DNA from 3 places in the Pseudomonas sp. 910_23 genome. Region 3 is predicted to be linked to each of the others. Evidence: predicted binding sites of a transcription regulator. Region 3 holds the regulator's gene; each other region holds the start of a gene.
The links. Region 3 encodes sigma-54, which starts transcription at its own class of promoters, with help from an activator protein. Its sites were predicted from a motif close to ANTGGCATNNANNTTGCTNT; they were not measured.
Positions count from the first base shown of each region.

Region 1: glnA (type I glutamate--ammonia ligase) is a predicted target of sigma-54. The motif match lies at 4,810-4,829, and genes of this name have one in related genera.
Region 2: glnK (P-II family nitrogen regulator) is a predicted target of sigma-54. The motif match lies at 2,703-2,722, and genes of this name have one in related genera.

Region 1 is NZ_VXCZ01000002.1:75,366-82,627, reverse strand. It holds gene FW800_RS02575 (glycogen/starch/alpha-glucan phosphorylase) at 1-315, opposite strand, end outside; gene FW800_RS02570 (YkgJ family cysteine cluster protein) at 553-987, shown strand; gene typA (translational GTPase TypA) at 1,181-3,001, opposite strand; gene thiI (tRNA uracil 4-sulfurtransferase ThiI) at 3,141-4,595, opposite strand; gene glnA (type I glutamate--ammonia ligase) at 4,930-6,336, shown strand; gene FW800_RS02550 (chorismate mutase) at 6,541-7,077, shown strand.
Region 2 is NZ_VXCZ01000008.1:146,154-153,415, reverse strand. It holds gene FW800_RS12285 (TetR/AcrR family transcriptional regulator) at 1-527, shown strand, start outside; gene FW800_RS12280 (YifB family Mg chelatase-like AAA ATPase) at 534-2,030, opposite strand; gene FW800_RS12275 (accessory factor UbiK family protein) at 2,245-2,508, opposite strand; gene glnK (P-II family nitrogen regulator) at 2,931-3,269, shown strand; gene FW800_RS12265 (ammonium transporter) at 3,304-4,641, shown strand; gene FW800_RS12260 (secondary thiamine-phosphate synthase enzyme YjbQ) at 4,851-5,276, shown strand; gene sutA (transcriptional regulator SutA) at 5,379-5,711, shown strand; gene FW800_RS12250 (HAD family hydrolase) at 5,808-6,503, opposite strand; gene xerC (tyrosine recombinase XerC) at 6,500-7,262, opposite strand, start outside.
Region 3 is NZ_VXCZ01000011.1:104,256-111,517, reverse strand. It holds gene FW800_RS15370 (KdsC family phosphatase) at 1-392, shown strand, start outside; gene lptC (LPS export ABC transporter periplasmic protein LptC) at 401-973, shown strand; gene lptA (lipopolysaccharide transport periplasmic protein LptA) at 960-1,493, shown strand; gene lptB (LPS export ABC transporter ATP-binding protein) at 1,493-2,218, shown strand; gene FW800_RS15350 (RNA polymerase factor sigma-54) at 2,402-3,895, shown strand; gene hpf (ribosome hibernation-promoting factor, HPF/YfiA family) at 3,970-4,275, shown strand; gene ptsN (PTS IIA-like nitrogen regulatory protein PtsN) at 4,285-4,749, shown strand; gene rapZ (RNase adapter RapZ) at 4,752-5,609, shown strand; gene FW800_RS15330 (HPr family phosphocarrier protein) at 5,626-5,898, shown strand; gene FW800_RS15325 (ZIP family metal transporter) at 5,920-6,813, opposite strand; gene FW800_RS15320 (superoxide dismutase) at 6,846-7,262, opposite strand, start outside.

The sequences.
Region 1 (7,262 bases), on a different contig from region 3:
GACGCCCAACTCCGACAGCGCTTCACGGGCGATCTCCAGCACGCCCAGATTGCTCAGGCTGTCGTACAACAGACGGCCAATGAGAAATTCCAGCGAGAGGTAATAAACGCGCTTCTGGCCTTTGCGATAAATACGCCGCGTGTGGTCCATCCAGTGATCGACCATCTGGTCGCGGGCGGCCAGGGCAATGGCTTCGAACCAGTCATGGTCAAAGGCGTGATCCGGGTCTTTGCCCACCGCGTAGGTGAGTTTGGTCAAGACAGCATCGCGGAATGCGGCTACCTCTGCTTCTCGTGCAAGCGGTTCCTGAGACATCGGTGCGACCTCGGGCGAGATTGAAGGAGTTGCTAGAGCCTAGTCGGTCTGACAGACGGTAGACGTGCTGGTTCGGCAGTTTTTTAACTCATTCACCATTGGCTGAATTTGATGCAGGGGTCGTGCCCGATCAGGCCGCGGCGAAGCCTTTGAGCTGAAACCTGCAAAATATTGTTCAAAAAACCACCAATCCCGGTATGATCCCGCGCCCGTATACCGCCCCACCCTGGAACCCTGATGAAGCCTCAACTGATCGCCGCCGCGGAACTCGACCGTCTCGAAACGTGGCAGAAATATTCCGCCCACATGTGCGGCGGCTGCGTGTCCAGCTGTTGCACCCTGCCGGTTGAGGTGAAGATCAAGGACCTGATCCGCATTGGCATCGTCGACGAGTTCGAGCGCGGCGACCCGCCGAAGAACATCGCCAAGCGTTTGCAGAAAGAAGGCATCGTCGAGCGCTACAACAACAAATCCGAGATTTTTACCCTGCAGCGCATGAGCAACAACGACTGCCTGTATCTGGATCGTAAGACGCGCTTCTGCACTATTTATGACAAGCGCCCGGATACTTGCCGCAACCACCCGAAAATCGGGCCGCGGCCGGGGTATTGCGCTTACAAGCCCAAGGAAGTGGTACGCGAGACCAACTTCAAGACTCTCGATAAATTCTGACTCGGGTTTTGTAGTGTTCTGAAGGGCCTCATCGGGGGCAAGCCCCCTCCCACATTTTGATTTGGGAACACATTCAAATGTGGGAGCTGGCTTGCCTGCGATGGGGCCAGTAAAGACGACACACAAACTGCGGGCACAAAAAAACGCCCCCGGCCTTTCGACCGGGGGCGTTTTTCATTCAGCCTGAGTTAACTCAGTTCTTGGCTTTCTTGGCAGCGCGGGTACGCTCGCCTTCGTCCAGGATCTTCTTACGCAGGCGGATCGACTTAGGCGTGACTTCGCACAGCTCGTCGTCCTGGATGAATTCCAGGGCCTGTTCCAGGGTGAAGCGAACAGGTGGAACCAGAGCGATGGTTTCGTCTTTGCCCGAAGCACGCATGTTGTCGAGCTTCTTGCCTTTGGTTGGGTTGACGCCCATGTCGTTGTCACGGCTGTTCAGACCAACGATCTGGCCGTTGTAGATCTCTTGACCGTGTTCAACGAACAGCTTGCCACGCGCCTGGAGGGTTTCCAGGGAGTAGGTCAGCGCCTTGCCGGTTTCTACCGATACCAGAACACCGTTCTGACGGCCGGACATGTCGCCGGACTTCATGGTGTCGTAGCGATCGAAGATCGAAGTCAGGATGCCAGCACCGTTGGTCAGGGTCAGGAACTGGTTACGGAAACCGATCAGACCACGAGCAGGGATGTTGTATTCCAGACGTACACGGCCTTTGCCATCCGGCACCATGTTGGTCAGGTCGCCCTTACGCAGGCCCATCTCTTCCATGACCTTGCCCTGGGATTCTTCAGGGGTGTCGATGGTGACGTTTTCGAACGGTTCCTGCTTCACGCCGTCAACAGTACGGATGATCACTTCCGGACGACCAACACCCATTTCGAAGCCTTCGCGACGCATGGTTTCGATCAGTACCGAGAGGTGCAGCTCACCACGGCCGGAGACCTTGAACTTGTCAGCCGAGTCGCCTTCTTCAACGCGCAGAGCAACGTTGTACAGCAGCTCCTTGTCCAGACGCTCCTTGATGTTACGGGAGGTCACGAACTTGCCTTCTTTACCGCAGAACGGCGAGTCGTTTACCTGGAAGGTCATGGAAACGGTTGGCTCGTCAACGGTCAGAGGCTTCATCGCCTCAACGTTGTCCGGCTGGCACAGGGTGTCGGAGATGAACAGCGAGTCCATGCCGCTTACGCATACGATGTCGCCAGCGAAAGCTTCTTCAACGTCGATACGGTGCAGACCGTGGTGACCCATCAGCTTCAGGATACGACCGTTACGCTTCTTGCCGTCGGCGCCGATAGCGACAACCGGGGTGTTCGGCTTGACGCTACCACGAGCGATACGGCCAACGCCGATAACACCCAGGAAGCTGTTGTAGTCCAGTGCCGAGATTTGCATCTGGAACGGGCCGTCACGGTCAACTTTCGGCGCGGGTACGTTGTCGACGATCGACTGGTACAGCGGGGTCATGTCTTCAGCCATGTCGGTGTGGTCAAGACCAGCAATACCGTTCAGGGCCGAGGCGTAGATGACCTGGAAGTCCAGCTGTTCTTCGGTGGCACCCAGGTTGTCGAACAGGTCGAAGATCTGGTCCAGAACCCAGTCCGGACGCGCGCCTGGACGGTCAACCTTGTTGATGCACACGATCGGGCGCAGGCCGGCTTCGAAAGCCTTCTTGGTCACGAAACGGGTTTGCGGCATAGGGCCGTCTTGAGCGTCAACCAGCAGCAGAACGGAGTCAACCATCGACATTACGCGTTCTACTTCGCCGCCGAAGTCGGCGTGGCCCGGGGTATCCACGATGTTGATGTGGTAGCCGTTCCAGTTGATGGCGGTGTTTTTTGCCAGGATGGTAATACCGCGCTCTTTTTCCTGGTCGTTGGAGTCCATCACGCGCTCGTCGTTGAGCTCGTTGCGCTCCAGGGTGCCGGATTGACGCAGGAGTTTGTCTACCAGGGTGGTTTTACCATGGTCAACGTGAGCAATGATGGCGATGTTACGTAGATTTTCGATCACTTGTGTATCTCGATCAGAGGATTCGGTGTGCTGACAGGTCGTGGCAGCGATTAACAGTAGAGTCAGGCCTTGCCGTTACAGCTTGACGGCAGAGTCGGGGGGCCGGTGACGCAGGCCACAGGCAAACAGCCCCGGGCTCTTAGCTCGGTCGATAAACGCGCACATTGGCATGCCCCTCACTGAGCAAATGGTGGGCATGCAGGCGACTCATCACGCCTTTGTCGCAATACAACAGGTACTGACGGCTGTTATCCAGTTCCTTGAAACGCGCGTTCAGTGCGTAGAACGGCAGCGTTTGCACGTCGATGCCGGCGATTTCCAGCGGCTCATCCTCAGCGGCATCCGGGTGACGGATGTCGATGACGATCTGGCCGGCCAGGGCTTCGCTGACTTCTTCGATTTTTACATCCTGGCCCAACTCGTCGATCACCCGATCGATTGGGACCAGCTTGGCGTTCTCGAGCGCACGCTCCAGAATCGCCATGTCGAATTCTTTCTCTTCATGCTCCACGCGGTGACGCTTGGCGTGGGTCTTGGGGTTCACCGAGATGACCCCGCAGTACTCGGGCATGTGCTTGGCAAAGTCGGCGGTGCCGATTTGCTCTGCCAGGTCGATGATGTCCTGCTTGTGGCTGGCTATCAGCGGGCGCAACACCAGCTTCTCGGTGACGCAGTCGATGATCGACAGGTTCGGCAGCGTCTGGCTGGACACCTGGGAAATCGCCTCGCCGGTCACCAGCGCGTCGATCTGCAATTGATCGGCGACTCGGGACGCGGCGCGCAACATCATACGCTTCAATACCACGCCCATATGACTGTTATCGACTTTGCCGAGAATTTCGCCCAGCACTTCCTCGAACGGCACGCTTACAAATAGCACGCGCTGGGAGCTGCCGTACTTCTTCCAGATAAAGTGCGCAACTTCCATCACGCCCAATTCATGGGCACGCCCGCCCAGGTTAAAGAAGCAGAAGTGGCTCATCAGGCCGCGACGCATGATCTGGTAGGCCGCCACCGTGGAATCGAAACCGCCGGACATCAATACCAGGGTCTGTTCCAGGGCGCCCAGCGGGTAGCCGCCGATGCTGTTGTGCTGGCTGTGGATCACAAACAACCGTTGGTCGCGAATTTCCATGCGCACTTCAATTTGCGGCGCTTTAAGGGAAATTCCAGCGGCGCCGCACTCGCGACGCAGCTTGCTGCCGACGTATTTCTCTACATCCATGGAGCTGAAGGTGTGCTTGCCGGCACGCTTGCAGCGCACCGAAAAAATCTTCCCTTCAAGTGCACTGCCGTAGTGCTGCTTGCACTTTTCGGTGATGTCGTCGAAGTCGCCCAGCGGGTACTCATCCACCTGCAGGAAATGCGCGATGCCCGGCATGCAGCTCAGGCGCTCGGTCATGTCCTTCAAGGCTTTGGCGTCGGTAATGCGGGTTTCCAGCTCGAGGTTGTCCCACACACCGTTCACCACCACAGCCGGGTCCAGGTCACGGAGCACGGCACGGATGTTCTTGGCCAACTGACGGATGAAACGCGTCCGTACCGGTCGGCTTTTGATGGTGATCTCGGGGAAGACTTTAACGATTAATTTCATGGAAACAGCGCGCGCCGGGCCTGCTGAAAAAGGGGGGCGCGGATTATAGCGGAAATCGCTCAAGGTTTAACCAGTTAATATGCATCGAACGTGCAATGCACCAAAACGGGTCATTTACACAAATAAACGCTACATTGCAGTGCGCTATTTCTCGCGCTTTGGCCTATTGCACCGCTATAGGGGCCATTTTGAGGCAAAAAGACCATGTTGGCGCACTGGCATGTAATTTGCTCTCTTGTGAGGCAGGTTGCCTTGGCGGAGTATCCGCGCCGGCATCACCCACATTCTAAGGGCTAACTCCACTACCCAAGCCCGAAGCCACCCGGAGGACACCATGTCGAAGTCGGTTCAACTCATCAAAGATCATGACGTTAAATGGATTGATCTGCGCTTCACGGACACAAAAGGCACTCAGCACCACGTGACCATGCCGGCTCGCGACGCGCTGGATGATGCTTTCTTCGAAGAAGGCAAAATGTTCGACGGCTCCTCCATCGCCGGCTGGAAAGGCATTGAAGCTTCCGACATGATCCTGATGCCGGACGACAGCACTGCCGTGCTGGACCCGTTCACCGAAGAGCCGACCCTGATCCTGGTCTGCGACGTGATCGAGCCGTCGACCATGCAAGGCTACGACCGCGACCCACGTGCGATCGCCAAGCGTGCCGAGGAATACCTGAAGTCCACCGGTATTGGTGACACTGTATTCGTGGGCCCGGAGCCAGAGTTCTTCATCTTCGACCAGGTGAAGTTCAAGTCCGACATCTCCGGCTCCATGTTCAAGATCTACTCCGAACAAGGTTCGTGGATGTCCGACCAGGACGTGGAAGGCGGCAACCATGGCCACCGTCCAGGCATCAAAGGCGGCTACTTCCCGGTTCCACCGTTCGACCACGACCACGAAATCCGTACCTCCATGTGCAACGCCATGGAAGACATGGGCCTGGTCATCGAAGTGCATCACCACGAAGTGGCGACTGCCGGCCAGAACGAAATCGGTGTGAAGTTCAACACCCTGGTGGCCAAGGCTGACGAAGTTCAGACCCTGAAGTACTGCGTACACAACACTGCCGTCGCTTACGGCCGTACCGCTACCTTCATGCCCAAGCCTCTGTACGGCGATAACGGTTCGGGTATGCACGTTCACCTGTCCATCGCCAAAGAAGGCAAGAACACCTTCGCAGGTGAAGGTTATGCCGGCCTGTCCGACACAGCCCTGTACTTCATCGGCGGCATCATCAAGCACGGTAAGGCCCTGAACGGCTTCACCAACCCGTCGACCAACTCCTACAAGCGTCTGGTCCCAGGTTTCGAAGCTCCGGTAATGCTGGCCTACTCGGCGCGTAACCGCTCTGCCTCGATCCGTATTCCTTACGTGTCCAGCCCGCGCGCTCGCCGTATCGAAGCTCGCTTCCCGGACCCGGCAGCCAACCCATACCTGGCCTTCGCTGCACTGGTCATGGCCGGCCTGGACGGTATCCAGAACAAGATCCACCCTGGCGACGCCGCCGACAAGAACTTGTACGACCTGCCGCCTGAAGAGGCCAAAGAGATCCCACAAGTGTGCGGCAGCCTGAAAGAAGCCCTGGAAGAGCTGGACAAGGGCCGTGCGTTCCTGACCAAAGGCGGCGTGTTCAGCGACGACTTCATCGACGCTTACATCGCCCTGAAAAGCGAAGAAGAAATCAAGGTGCGCACCTTCGTACACCCACTGGAATACGAGCTGTACTACAGCTGCTGATCCGGTAGCGTTGCTTAACGTGGCGTGATGAAAAAGACCTCCCTAGGGAGGTCTTTTTTTTGCCCGGGGATTACCCGGCTCCCCATCTGCAAACCCAATCAAAGGTGGGAGGGGGCTTGCTCCCGATGGCAGAGTGTCAGGCAGTATATGTGTTACTGACACACCACTATCGGGAGCAAGCCCCCTCCCACAAGGAGATCTGTGTTGAAACATAAATTCGTGTTCGCCCTGCTGTTCGTCAGCGCCGGTGTTTACGCCGCCCCACCTACCTTGGAGCCACTGCTCAACAGCATCGCCGAACGCCTGGAGATTGCCGACCAGGTGGCGCTGAGTAAATGGGACAGCCACAAGCCCGTGGAGGACAAGAAGCGCGAGCAAGAGGTGATCGCCAGCGTCACTGCCCAGGCGCCGAGCTACAAGCTGGACCCGGCCGCTGCCGAGCAGTTCTTCGCCGCGCAGATCGAAGCGAACAAACTGGTGCAATACACCCACCTGTCCGACTGGCAGTTCCAGGGCAAAGCCCCAGACGAGCCGCGGCCGGACCTGATCAAGCAGATTCGCCCGCAGCTGGATGAGCTGCAAAAACGCCTGCTGCAACAACTGGCCGACTTCATTCCGCACCGTGCCGATCCACAGTGCCCCCAATGGCTGGCCACCGCCGTGCATGAGCCGCTGAATGATCCGCTGCGCCAACTGGCAATGATCCGCGCCACCGCCGAACTCTGCATCTACATAGGTTAATGACTGCAAACCCGGTAAAAATGTGGGAGCAAGCCCCCTCCCACATTTGGACTGTATGCATTCAGGGCCATCTCTGGCAGCTTCCTGAACAACCTTCACAAAACCGCACTATATTGGTGCGATAGGTTGCACCCTTACTCCAGCCACAGCCCATTTTGGTTCGAATCTTCCCGACAAAGCTGGCA
Region 2 (7,262 bases), on a different contig from region 3:
TGTTTCGCAGTAAGGGCTTTGCCGCGGTGTCCACCCGTGACTTGGCCGAACATGCCGGGCTGTCACGCAGTCACGTCTATCACTATTTCAGTGACTGGAATGAACTGCGTCGCGAAGCTTTTGTGCGCTTTGCCAATGAGCAGTTGGATGAAGTGCGTGAGCCGTTGGCCGATGCGCCACCGCTGGAGGCGCTAATGGGGTTCTTGCGCGACTGCCTGCCCAGCACCGCTGACGCCGCTTGGGCGCTGTGGCTCGACGCCTGGGACGAAGCCATGCACGACCCGCAAATGGCCCAGGCTTACCTGGTGATCAACGCCCAGTGGCAAGGCATGCTTGCCGAAGTGATCGAGCGGGGCGTTGCCGATGGCGTCTTTCGCTGCGAGTCGTGTCAGCGCGCTGCACGGCAGATCTTCGCCCTGGCGATGGGCTATGCCGATGACCTGATGCTCAAGCCTTCCGCAGAGTCGGCAGAAGCGGTGCTGGAAGAGGTGCTGGAAGTGGCGAGGCTGCTGCTGGATTTTGCCTGACAAGTGCTAGCCATGAGCGGCTGGTCGGTACTGCAACGCCTCCGCCAAATGATGGCGGGCGATGCCTTCCACTTGCTCAAGGTCCGCCAGGGTGCGAGCCACCTTGAGCAACCGATGGGCTGCACGCAGCGATAATGTCAGTCGTTCGCACGCGCTTTCCAGCCAGCTTTCATCGGCTTTGGTCAACTGGCAGTGTTCGCGTAGCCGTGGCAGATCGAGGAATGCATTGGCACAACCCTGGCGCTGGTGCTGGCGTTCACGGGCTTGCGCCACCTGGGCGGACGCTTGCGCGGTGGTGTCACCGGCCTGTTGGGAGGGGCTCAGCGCAGTGACCTCCCGCGCGACTGTCAGGTGCAAATCAATCCGGTCCAGCAGCGGCCCGGATAGCTTGTTGCGATAGCGTTGTATCTGTTCCGGCGTGCACCGACAACGCCCGCTGGGTTCGCCCATGTAGCCGCACGGGCAGGGGTTCATGGCCGCGACCAATTGGAAGCGTGCCGGGAAACTCACCCGGTCCCTGGCTCGGGAGATCACGATATGCCCCGACTCCAATGGCTCGCGCAGCACCTCCAGTACCTTGCGATCAAATTCCGGCAGCTCATCCAGAAACAGCACGCCGTGATGGGCCAGGGTGATTTCCCCCGGCTGCGGCTTCGAGCCGCCACCCACCAGCGCCGGGCCGGATGCCGAGTGGTGCGGCTGGCGGAACGGGCGATTGGGCCAATGGCTCAGGGGGGCCAGGCTGACCACGGATTGGATCGCGGCCACTTCCAGCGCCTCCTGCTCGCTCAGCGGTGGCAGCAAGCCCGGCAGGCGGCTGGCCAACAGGGTTTTGCCGGTACCGGGTGGCCCGCTGAACAGCAGGTTATGTGCGCCGGCCGCCGCAATCAGCAAGGCCCGCTTGGCTGCCAGTTGGCCCTGCACTTCACTCAGGTCCGGGTAAGGCTTGTTCAAGTACAGCAAGCCGTCGGACCTGTAGGGCTCAATCGGCACATGCCCATTAAGGTGCGCCACCACTTGCAGCAGGTGGTCCACCGCAATCACTTTGAGCCCCGACGCAAGGCAGGCTTCCTCGGCATTGGCCCTGGGCACTATCACGGTGCGCCCGGCCTTGCGCGCTGCCAGCGCGGCCGGCAACACACCTTTGACCGCCCGCACCTCGCCGGACAACGCCAACTCCCCAAGGCACTCCACGTCATCAAGCATCAAGGCCGGCACTTGCACACTGGCCGCCAGGATCCCCAGGGCAATCGCCAGATCAAAGCGCCCGCCGTCCTTGGGTAGGTCGGCGGGCGCGAGATTGAGGGTGATGCGCCGGGCCGGGTATTGCAGCGCCGAGTTGAGAATGGCGCTGCGAACGCGATCCTTGCTTTCCTTCACTGCAGTTTCCGGCAGGCCCACCAGCGTCAGCGATGGCAAGCCATTGGCCATATGCACTTCAACGGTGACGGCGGGGGCTTCAACGCCGACCTGGGCGCGGCTGTGCACGATAGCGAGGGACATGCTCGTTCCTTGAATGGGGGGGCGCTTCCTGCGGTTTTTTCAAGGGTAGACGAGGGGGGCGTCCAGCGAGGGAGGGAGGTTTTACAGAACGTATCCGGGCGGCAATGCAAAACAAATGTGGGAGCTGGCTTGCCTGCGATAACGGTATGTCAGCAAAGAATCATCCGCTGATTCACCGCCATCGCAGGCAAGCCAGCTCCCACACTAACCGTGTTTATTCAGCAGAGGATGGCGCCAACCGTGCTTCAAGTTCAGCCACCTTCGCCTCCAGGCTCTCCAACCGCGCACGCGTGCGGGCCAGCACCACCATCTGGCTGTCAAACTCTTCCCGGCTGACCAGGTCGAGCTTGCTGAAACCACTTTGCAGCAATGCCTTGAACTGGCTTTCGATTTCATTGCGGGGCAGCGGGGTGTCGCCGCTGAACAGGCGAGAGGCGTGGCCGCTCAGGGCGTCGAGGAGGTCTTTGGGCGCGAGCATGGGAAACATTCCGGAAAACAGTTGGCCAGCAGTGTATCACGCAGCGTCTATAGTCTTTTTCATGCCGCGTTGCGCACGGTTTTCGCGCATCAAAGCGGGCGGCTGCGCACCGTTTTGATGCGCATTGCGGCCGCGCGCACGCCCCGTGGGTGGGCACAAGTGAGCAAGGGATTGATTTCAGTGGTTTTTACGGAGCTGGCAAGGTTTCTGCTTAGACGATCATGACCCATGCACTGATGCAGTCGCTGTGACGAATGCAGTGCGCCGACGGATCAGGGGTACAGGTTTCGTCACCAGTGGATCGCTGGCGTCGCAACGGCAAATGCCGAGGCGACGATGCGTTACAAAGCCAGGCACTGCGCTTAGACTTGAGACGGGTTTGTTTTCCTGGGGCAAGTCCACCAATTCGGGAGAGAGTTTTCATGAAGCTAGTCACTGCCATCATCAAGCCGTTCAAGTTGGACGATGTACGCGAGTCACTGTCCGAGATCGGCGTGCAGGGCATTACCGTTACTGAGGTCAAGGGCTTCGGTCGGCAGAAGGGTCATACCGAGCTGTATCGTGGCGCGGAATACGTAGTCGATTTCCTGCCGAAGGTGAAGATTGATGTCGCCATTGACGACAAGGATCTTGACCGGGTTATCGAGGCGATAACCAAGGCGGCCAACACCGGCAAGATCGGTGACGGCAAGATCTTCGTGGTCAATCTGGAACAGGCTATTCGCATCCGTACCGGCGAAACCGATACCGACGCAATCTAAGCCGCCAAACCCCAACGCCCCAGGAGAAAACACTATGACTCTGCGTAAATTCGCAGGGCTCGGAGCCCTGCTGTCCATCGTAATGCCAAGCCTGGCCATGGCGGCAGACGAAGTGGCTGCTCCAGTCCTCAACTCCGGCGACACCGCCTGGATGCTGACCGCCACCGCTTTGGTGCTGTTCATGACCATCCCTGGCCTGGCGCTGTTCTACGGCGGCATGGTCCGCTCCAAGAATATTCTGTCAGTGATGATGCAGTGCTTTGCCATCACCGGCTTGATCAGCATCCTGTGGGTCGTCTACGGCTACAGCATCGCGTTTGATACCACCGGTATGGAACAGGGTGTGGTCAACTTCAACTCCTTCTTCGGCGGCCTGGGCAAGGCGTTCCTGGCGGGTGTCACCCCGGCCAGCATCACCGGGCCTGCGGCGCTGTTTCCGGAAGCCGTGTTCATCACCTTCCAGATGACCTTCGCCATCATCACCCCGGCGCTGATCGTCGGTGCCTTCGCAGAGCGCATGAAGTTCTCCGCGATGCTGATCTTCATGGCTATCTGGTTCACCCTGGTCTACGCGCCGATCGCGCACATGGTCTGGAGCGGCAACGGTGGCCTGATGTGGGACTGGGGCGTGCTGGACTTCGCCGGCGGCACCGTCGTGCACATCAACGCGGGTGTGGCGGGCCTGGTGGCGTGCATCGTGCTGGGCAAGCGTAAAGGCTTCCCGACTACACCAATGGCACCGCACAACCTGGGTTATACCTTGATCGGCGCGGCCATGCTGTGGATCGGCTGGTTTGGCTTCAACGCCGGCTCCGCTGCGGCGGCCAACGGCACGGCGGGCATGGCGATGCTGGTCACCCAGATTGCCACGGCTGCTGCGGCGCTGGGCTGGATGTTCGCCGAGTGGATCACTCACGGCAAGCCAAGTGCACTGGGCATTGCCTCAGGTGTGGTGGCCGGCCTGGTCGCCGTGACGCCAGCCGCTGGCACCGTGGGCCCGATGGGTGCCCTGGTGATCGGCCTGGTTGCCGGTGTGGTGTGCTTCTTCTGCGCCACCAGCCTCAAGCGCAAGCTGGGCTACGACGACTCCCTGGACGCCTTCGGTGTGCACGGTATCGGCGGTATCGTCGGTGCGATCCTCACCGGTGTGTTTGCAGCCCCGGCACTGGGCGGCTTCGGCACCGTGACCGATATCGCTGCCCAGGTCTGGATCCAGTGCAAAGGCGTAGGCTTCACTGTGATCTATACAGCCATCGTGACCTTCGTCATCCTCAAGGTGCTGGACATGGTCATGGGCCTGCGTGTCACTGAGGAAGAAGAGGCTGTGGGCCTCGACCTGGCGCAACACAACGAGCGCGGCTACAACTTGTAAGTACGCGAAAAAAACATGCCCGGCTTGCCGGGCATTTTTTTGTCTGGTGTTTGTCTTTGGCTAAAGGTGTATGGGTTTTTTATCAACTTTGTGATGGGATCCACACGGCACTTTTCAGAGTGCAAATGTCTTACAGGCATGAAGGCGTATTCGGCACTTTGTTTTTTCCCAGAGCGCGCTAGAATGCGCGCCGATGGGCGGAGAACTGTATGTGGCAACAGACCCTGATTACCCTGCGGGCCAAGCCCCGGGGCTTTCATCTGGTAACGGACGAGTTGCTTGCCGGCTTGCCTGAATTGAAGGCTTGCCGTGTGGGCCTGTTGCATTTGTGGCTGCAGCACACCTCGGCCTCGTTGACCGTCAACGAGAATGCCGACCCGGCGGTTCGCCGTGACTTCGAGCGTTTTTTCAACCTGCTGGTGCCACAGGGCCGCGCAGGGTTTGAACATAACGACGAAGGTCCGGATGATCTGCCGGCGCACTTCAAGGCCAGTCTGCTGGGCTGCCAGCTGAGTTTGCCGGTCAAGGCCGGCCGCTTGGCGATGGGGACCTGGCAAGGTGTTTATCTGGGCGAGCACCGTGATCATGGCGGTGCTCGTAAAGTCCTCGCCACCTTGCACGGTGAAGAGGCATAAGCCACTGGAAATCCGGTGGATGTTGATTTTTTTCCGGCGACCTCGACAGAGGGTGAAGCTGGGCTATAACTAATCTGCTTTTCGCAAGTCATGAGGTAGAACATGAGCGACGATGATCTGGAACAAGACGACCTCGAAGTAGGTGATGAAGACGACACCGAAGAAGGTCTTGAAGTAGCGGCGGAAGACGTTGCTGACGATGCCGAGGATGGCGGTGCCGATGACGCGGCTCCCAAAGCCAAAGGCAAAGCCAAGGCTGCTGTTTCGGTAGACGAGCTGCCAAGCGTTGAAGCCAAGAACAAAGAGCGCGATGCCCTGGCCCGTGCGATGGAAGAGTTCCTCGCTAAAGGCGGCAAAGTGGTCGAAGTCGAGGCTAACGTGGTTGCAGACCCACCGAAGAAGCCGGATAACAAGTACGGCAGCCGACCTATCTAAGGTCTGCCTCCTGCTTGTAAGAAAAAGCCCGCCGTCGCTGCGGGCTTTTTCATGCCTGGAGCCATTACCAGTTCGCTCCCACATTGGGGGGCAGTGTTAACCCCAGCGACTCAGCAGTGGCGGCAACTCCGTCAGGCTGCGAATCTGCGCATCCGGGTGCTTGTCACCCTCCCAGGCCTTGCCCGCGGGGTTAAACCACACCGCCCGCAGCCCCGCCTGCTGAGCACCGGCGATGTCATCCCCAGGGTGATCGCCCACGTGCACCGCCGCTCCGGCGTCCACGCCTCCGCGCTGCAACGCCTCTTCAAACAAGCGCCCGTCCGGCTTGGCAATGCCGATGTCTTCAGCGCGCAAGGCAAAATGGAAGTACTCCGCCAGGCCAACGCGCTGCACATCGGCATTGCCATTGGTGATCACCCCCAGCAGGAAGTGCTGGCGCAGCGCCTTGAGCATCGGCTCGGCTTCCGGGAACACGGTGAGCTGGTGACGTGCATGGATGAACGCTTCGAAGCACACATCCGCCATTTGCGCCGCTTCAGGCTGGGGATAGCCGGCCTCTTCGAATGCCAGCATCAACACCCGATGGCGCAGGATGCTGATGCGGTGCTTGAGCTCGGGATGACGCTGCAATACTTGCTGGCGCAGGCTGGCGAAATGCTCCAGGGGTAGGTCCCCGACCTTGGAGGCGTTGAGCGCCAGCCATTCGCGCATCGACGCTTCGGCGCTGATGATGACGGGTACGTTGTCCCAGAGGGTGTCGTCCAGGTCGAAGGTGATCAGCTTGATACTCATGAGTCGCTGCCTTTGATGCGTTTGGCCCGGGGATGGGCGCTGTCGTACACCGTTGCCAGGTGCTGGAAGTCCAGGTGTGTATAGATCTGAGTGGTCTTGATATCGGCGTGGCCGAGCAGTTCCTGTACGGCGCGCAGATCCTGGGAGGACTCCAGCAGGTGGCTGGCGAAGGAATGGCGCAGCATGTGCGGGTGCAGATTCTGCCCCAGCTCCCGCTCGCCGGCGGCCTTGACCCGAAGCTGGATCGCTCGGGGCCCCAGGCGTCGGCCTTGCTGGCTGACGAACACCGCATCGTCCGCCGGGTTGGTCAAAAGGCGCAGTGGCAGCCATAGCTGCAAGGCTTCGCGGGCTTTTCTGCCCACCGGCAGTACGCGGGTCTTGCTGCCTTTGCCGAGCACTTGTATCAGGCCATCGGCGAGGTCCAACTGATCGAGGTTCAGGCTTGTCAGCTCCGACAGGCGCAGGCCCGAAGAATAGAACAGCTCAAGGATTGCCTGGTCGCGATGGGCCAGGAAGTCATCCTCTACCGCACCATCGAGCAGCTGCAAGGCACGATCGGTATCCAGGGTCTTGGGCAGGCGCCGCTCGCCTTTGGGCGGGGACAGGCCATTGGCCGGGTCGTGATCGCACAAGCCTTCGCGATTGAGATAGTGATAGAGGCCGCGCACTGCCGACAGCAGGCGAGACAGGCTGCGCGAGGACTGGCCTTGCTGGTGCAACCGGGCGATCAGGCTGCGCAGGGCCTGAATATCCAGGGCT
Region 3 (7,262 bases):
GCCAGGGCATCAAGATGCTGATGGCGGCGGGCGTGCAAACGGCGATTATCAGCGGTCGAAAGACGCCGGTTGTGGAACGCCGCGCACAAAACCTCGGAATTGCTCACCTGTATCAGGGCCGCGAGGATAAACTGGTGGTGCTGGACGAGCTTCTTGGCCAACTCAACCTAAGCTATGAACAAGTCGCCTATCTGGGTGACGACCTGCCCGACCTGCCGGTGATTCGCCGGGTGGGCCTGGGCATGGCGGTCGCGAATGCCGCGGCGTTTGTGCGCGAACACGCCCATGGCATCACCACCGCCCGTGGCGGCGAAGGTGCTGCCCGCGAGTTCTGCGAGTTGATCCTGCGTGCCCAGGGCAGCCTTGAAGCGGCCCACGCCGCCTACCTATAGAGCGTTATATGCTGAGCAAAAAGATTCGCAACTTCCTGCTATTCGGGGTCATTGCCGCGTTGTTCCTGGCGGTGGGCTACTGGAATATCAGCCCGGAGCGCTTTCTCGACAAGCCTGTTGCGCAGGTTGACGAAGGCGTTATCGACTATTACGCCACCAACGCCTACAGCATTCAGTTCCTGCCAGACGGCAAGGTGCAGTATGAAATGACGTCGGACAAGGTCGAGCACTTGAAGGCCTCTGAAGTCAGCCTGCTGACCAATCCGGACCTGAACCTGTATCGCGGCACCGAATTCCCGTGGCATGTCACCAGCAAGCGCGGCGAGGTCAACCCGGACGGCACTGAAGTTGAACTGATCGACTCGGTCCGCGTCGCACGTACAGACGCGCAGAATCGCGACACCATTATTACCAGCAGTCGCATGACCGTATTCCCACAGAAGCAATATGCGCAGACCGAGCAAGACGTTAGAATCGACGGCGCTGGCGGTGTATCGACTGGCAAGGGAATGAAAGCGTATTTGAAAGAAAGCAGGATACACCTGCTATCGAACGTAAGAGGACAGTATGAGGCTCGTTAAAACCCTCCCTATTTTGCTCGGTCTGGGCGCAGCACTGGGAAGCGTGAGCGCCTGGGCTCTGCCGAACGATAGCCAGCAACCGATCCACATCTCGGCTGACGATGCGCAGCTCGATGACAAGCAAGGTGTCGCCACCTACACCGGCGGCGTGATCATCACCCAGGGTTCGATGAAGATCACCGGCAATACGGTGACCTTGACGCGTACCCAGGCCGGCGATATCGATGTCGTGACCTCGGTGGGCAACCTGGCTTACTTCGAACAGAAGCAGTCCGCCGCCGATACAGGCCCGATGAAGGGCTATGGCAAGACCATTCAGTATCATGCCCAGCAGAATCGCATCGTCCTGATCGATCAGGCCAAGGTGTTAAGCCCCGACGGCAACTCCACGGAAGGTGAGAAAATCACTTATGACACCGTGAAACAGGTTGCTAACGCCGGCCGCGCCACGGGCAGCAAGCTCAGCACACCTCGCCCACGCATCGACATGGTTATCCAGCCGAAGAAGAAGGCCGAGTAATGGCAACCCTGAAAGCCCAGCATCTGGCCAAGGCCTATAAAAGCCGCCAGGTGGTACGTGATGTCAGCCTGTCGATCGACAGCGGCCAGATCGTCGGTTTGCTCGGCCCCAACGGTGCCGGCAAGACCACCTGCTTCTATATGATCGTCGGGCTGGTCCAGGCGGATCAGGGTCGCGTGTTGATCGACGACCTGGACGTCAGCCACCAGCCCATGCACGGTCGTGCACGCGCCGGTATCGGTTATCTGCCCCAGGAAGCGTCGATCTTCCGCAAACTGTCGGTAGCCGACAACATCATGGCGATCCTCGAGACCCGCAAGGAACTCGACCGCGACGGCCGCCGCAAAGAGCTGGAAAGCCTGTTGCAGGAGTTCCACATCAACCATATTCGCGACAACCTCGGCATGAGCCTGTCCGGTGGTGAGCGCCGCCGCGTGGAAATCGCCCGCGCCCTGGCCACCGCACCGAAGTTCATCCTGCTGGATGAGCCGTTTGCCGGCGTTGACCCGATTTCGGTCGGCGATATCAAGCAGATCATTCACCACCTCAAGGCCAAGGGTATTGGCGTGCTGATCACCGACCACAACGTCCGTGAGACGCTGGATATCTGTGAAACCGCCTATATCGTCAACGATGGTCAGTTGATTGCTGAAGGCGACGCCGAGACCATCCTGGCCAATGAACTGGTCAAGGAAGTTTATCTGGGTCACGAGTTCCGCCTGTAGACGGAGTGGTATCGCGCCTTTCGCCGGAGCGCGCAGGAGTCAATAGAAACCTTGGTTTTTTTATTGTTACCGCGCTCTAGGCAAAGGCCCTGATATCAGGCATATAATTTGCTTATGTTGGCGCTCACGCGCCCTGTCGTGGATGGCGCATTGCGCCGGCGAATAAGGTGTTAAGCCCCTGCCATGAAACCATCGCTAGTCCTGAGAATGGGCCAGCAGCTGACGATGACACCGCAGCTGCAACAGGCCATCCGCCTGCTCCAATTGTCGACCCTGGACCTGCAGCAGGAAATCCAGGAGGCCCTGGAGTCCAATCCGATGCTCGAACGCCAGGAAGAAGGCGACGACTTCGACAATGCCGACCCACTGGCCGACAACATCGAGCAAAAACCCAATCCCGACGTGCAGGAACCCTCCTACCAGGAAACCGCCCCTACGGTGGACAACCTGGAAGAAGGCGAATGGAACGAACGCATTCCCAACGAGCTTCCCGTGGATACCGCATGGGAAGACGTTTACCAGACCAGCGCCAGCAGCCTGCCGAGCAATGATGATGACGAGTGGGACTTCACCACCCGCACCTCGGCTGGCGAGAGCCTGCAGAGCCACTTGCTGTGGCAACTCAACCTGGCGCCGATGTCGGACACTGATCGCCTTATCGCGGTTACGCTCATCGATTGCATCAATAACCAGGGTTATCTGGACGAAACCCTCGACGAGATCCTCGAAGCCTTCGACCCGGAACTGGACATCGAGCTGGACGAAATCGAAGCCGTCCTGCACCGCATCCAGCAATTCGAGCCCGCCGGCATCGGCGCCCGCACGCTCAGCGAGTGCCTGTTGCTGCAACTGCGCCAGTTGCCTGCCAAGACGCCATGGCTCGCCGAGGCCCAGCGTCTGGTCAGCGACTACATCGATCTGCTGGGTAGCCGCGACTACAGCCAGTTGATGCGCCGCATGAAGCTCAAGGAAGACGATTTGCGCCAGGTCATCGAGCTGGTGCAAAGCCTCAACCCGCGCCCCGGTTCGCAGATTGAATCCAGCGAAGCCGAATACGTGGTTCCCGACGTGATCGTGCGCAAGGACAACGAGCGCTGGCTGGTGGAGTTGAACCAGGAATCGGTGCCACGGCTGCGGGTCAACCCGCAATACGCAGGTTTTGTGCGCCGCGCCGATACCAGCGCCGACAATACCTTCATGCGCAACCAGTTGCAGGAAGCGCGGTGGTTCATCAAGAGCCTGCAAAGCCGCAACGAAACCCTGATGAAAGTCGCCACCCAGATCGTCGAGCACCAGCGCGGCTTCCTGGAATACGGCGACGAAGCCATGAAGCCTCTGGTGCTGCACGATATCGCCGAAGCGGTAGGCATGCATGAATCGACAATTTCCCGGGTAACCACGCAAAAGTTCATGCATACCCCGCGTGGTATTTATGAGCTGAAATACTTTTTCTCCAGCCACGTCAGCACCTCCGAAGGCGGCGAATGCTCGTCCACGGCGATCCGCGCGATCATCAAAAAACTGGTTGCCGCGGAAAATCAGAAAAAGCCGTTGAGTGACAGCAAGATCGCTGGTTTACTGGAGGCACAAGGCATTCAGGTCGCCCGTCGAACCGTCGCCAAGTACCGTGAGTCCCTTGGGATCGCGCCTTCCAGCGAGCGTAAGCGTTTGATGTGACGGGCAGGCCATAGCGTTCCAGTGGCAGGCGTTTTGCCTGCCGCTTTATGCACTGGCAACGAAGGAGAAGCTGTATGCAAGTCAACATCAGTGGACACCAGCTGGAAGTCACCAAGCCCCTGCGTGAATACACCGAGAGCAAGCTGAACAAGCTTGCGGGGCATTTTGACAAGATCACCAACGTGCAGGTCATCATGGAGGTCGATAAGCTCAAGCAGAAAATCGAGGCCACCCTGCACGTACCGAATGCCAAGCTCGTCGCCAACGCGGAACACGAAGACATGTACGCGGCGATTGACTCGCTCTACGACAAGCTCGACCGCCAACTCATAAAGCATAAGGAAAAGAATCTGCACCTGATGCAAGGTACAGGTCGTTAACCCTCCCCCATGATCCAACTTCAAACCATCCTGACCCCCGGCCGTTCCCTCGTGAACGTCCCGGGCGGCAGTAAAAAGCGCGCCCTGGAACAAATTGCCAACCTGATCAGCAGCCAAGTGCCTGAGCTGGAGATGCAAGATGTTTTCGAGGCTCTGATTGCCCGTGAAAAACTCGGCTCCACCGGTTTTGGCAACGGCATCGCTATTCCTCACTGCCGTCTCGAAGGCTGCGAGACCCCGGTCAGCGCCTTGCTGCACCTGGAAAAACCCATCGACTTCGACGCCATCGACGGTGCTCCGGTTGACCTGCTGTTCGTGCTACTGGTCCCGAAAGCCGCCACCGATGCGCACCTGGAACTGCTTCGTCAGATAGCCAGTATGCTCGACCGCAAGGAAGTACGTGACAAGTTGCGCAGTGCCAGCAGCAACGAGGCGCTGTATCAGGTCGTCCTGGATGAACAAAACGGGCAGTAATCATGCGTTTGATCATCGTCAGCGGCCGCTCCGGCTCAGGTAAAAGCACCGCCCTCAATGTGCTTGAGGACAACGGTTTCTATTGCATCGACAACCTGCCGGCCGGCCTGCTGCCGGAGTTGGCGGAGCGCGCCCTTATCCACACCGAGCTGGCGCAGCCGCTGGTCGCTGTGTCGATCGACGCCCGCAACCTGCCCAGCCACCTCTCGCGGTTCCCGGAACTGCTCGAAGAAGTGCGCGCCAAGCACATTCATTGCGATGTGCTGTACCTGGATGCCGATGAAGAAACCCTGCTCAAGCGTTTCTCCGAAACCCGTCGACGCCACCCGCTCAGCAGCGCGAACCGCTCCCTGGCCGAAGCCATTGAAGACGAGACCAAACTGCTGGGGCCGATCATTGATCTGGCCGACCTGAAGATCAACACCACCAGCCTGAACCTGTACCAGTTGCGTGACGCGATCAAGTTGCGCCTGCTGAATCAGCCCGAGCCGGGCACAGCGTTCCTGGTCGAGTCGTTTGGCTTCAAGCGTGGCATGCCGGTCGATGCCGACCTGGTGTTCGATGTGCGCTGCCTGCCCAACCCTTACTGGAAGCCGGAATTGCGCGATCAGTCGGGGCTGGATCAGCCCGTCGCCGACTACCTCGCCGCGCAGCCGGATGTGGAAGAGATGTTCCAGGACATCTCCAGCTACCTGCTTAAATGGTTGCCGCGTTTTGCCGCGAGCAATCGGGCGTATGTCACCATTGCCATTGGCTGCACGGGTGGCCATCACCGCTCGGTTTACCTGACTGAGCGGCTGGGCCAGGTGCTGCAACAAACCCTCAAGAATGTCCAGGTTCGCCACCGCGACCTAAGCTGAAAGGAACACCTGCGCGATGCCCGCTCTGGAAATTGAAATCATCAACAAGCTGGGCCTGCACGCCCGGGCGTCGGCAAAGTTCGTCGGCGTGGCCGGAAAGTTTCCCTGCCAGATCCGCGCCGGGCGCACACCGGAGTCCATGGTCGATGGCAAGAGCATCATGGCGATGATGATGCTGGCAGCCGGCAAGGGCACCACGATTCATCTGCACACTGCAGGCGAGCAAGAGCAGGAAGCGATGGCGGCGTTGGTTGAGCTGATCAACAACAAATTCGATGAAGGCGAATAACCGCCGATACGAGAGCTGGCTTCAGCCCAACGCCGTATCCATCACCATCATCAGGCAAAACCCGATACACAACCCCAGGCTGGCGAGCTTTTCGTGACCGTTGCGACGCGATTCGGGGATGACTTCATGGGTCACTACCAACAACATCGCACCGGCGGCCAGCGCCAGCCCCAACGGCAGCAACACCTCAGCCAGGCTCACCAGCCAGGCGCAGAGCACCGCAAATACCGGTTCAACCAATCCTGATGCGGCGCCGATCAGGAACGCCTTGATCCGCGACATCCCCGCCCCAGCCAATACCAGCGCGATCACCAAGCCCTCGGGTACATCCTGTAAGGCAATGCCCATGGCGAGACTGTCAGCATCCGCCATCCCTCCTCCCGCGGAGACGCCCACTGCCATGCCTTCGGGAATGTTGTGCGCAATGATGGCGAATACAAACAGCCAGATGCGCGGCGGGATCACCGGCTTATCCGGCGTCCCCACCAGCATCTCCGGGCTGGCGCCGGAGACCTTGCGATCCACCAGATACAACCCGAATGCGCCCAGCATGATGCCGAAGCTGATCAGCCCACCCGCACCCCACGGCGAAAGGCCCAGGCCTTCAGCCGCGGCGATACCCGGCACGACCAGGGAAAAAGCGGTCGCTGCGAGCATCACACCTGCACCGAAGCCCAGCAAGGTGTCGCTCAACGCTACCGGCATCCGCCGTATCACCAGGACCGGCACCGCGCCCAGCGCCGTGCCGAGCGCGCAAATCGCGCCGCCCTGCAACGCGCGCAGGATACGCGGCTCAAGGTCCAACCAGGCCAGCCCATGGGCCACCAGCAACGCAGTCCCTGCCAATAACAGCAGTGAACCGAACGCATAACGGAACATTCGCACGCTGCTGATCGCCAGTGTTTCAGTGCCCATAGTCGCCCTTAGATCTTGTTTTAGAGTGAATGTCAGGCCAAGGCGGCCTGGTAGCGGGCAGCAACTTCCGGCCAGTTAATTACGCTGTAGAACGCATTGATGTATTCAGGGCGACGGTTCTGGTAACGCAAATAGTAGGCATGTTCCCAGACGTCCAGACCGAGGATTGGCGTGTTGCCGCTCATCAGCGGGCTGTCCTGGTTGCCGCTGCTTTCCACGACCAGCGTGTTTTGCGGGGTGACACTCAACCAGGCCCAGCCACTGCCGAAGCGGGTCAGCGCAGCCTTGGTGAATGCCTCCTTGAAACTGTCAAAACCGCCCAATTGCTCATCGATAGCCTTGCCCAGCGTGCCTTCAGGTTTACCGCCCCCTGTAGGTGACATGACCGCCCAGAACAACGAATGGTTTGCATGGCCGCCTCCTTGATTGACCACGGCAACGCGTAATTT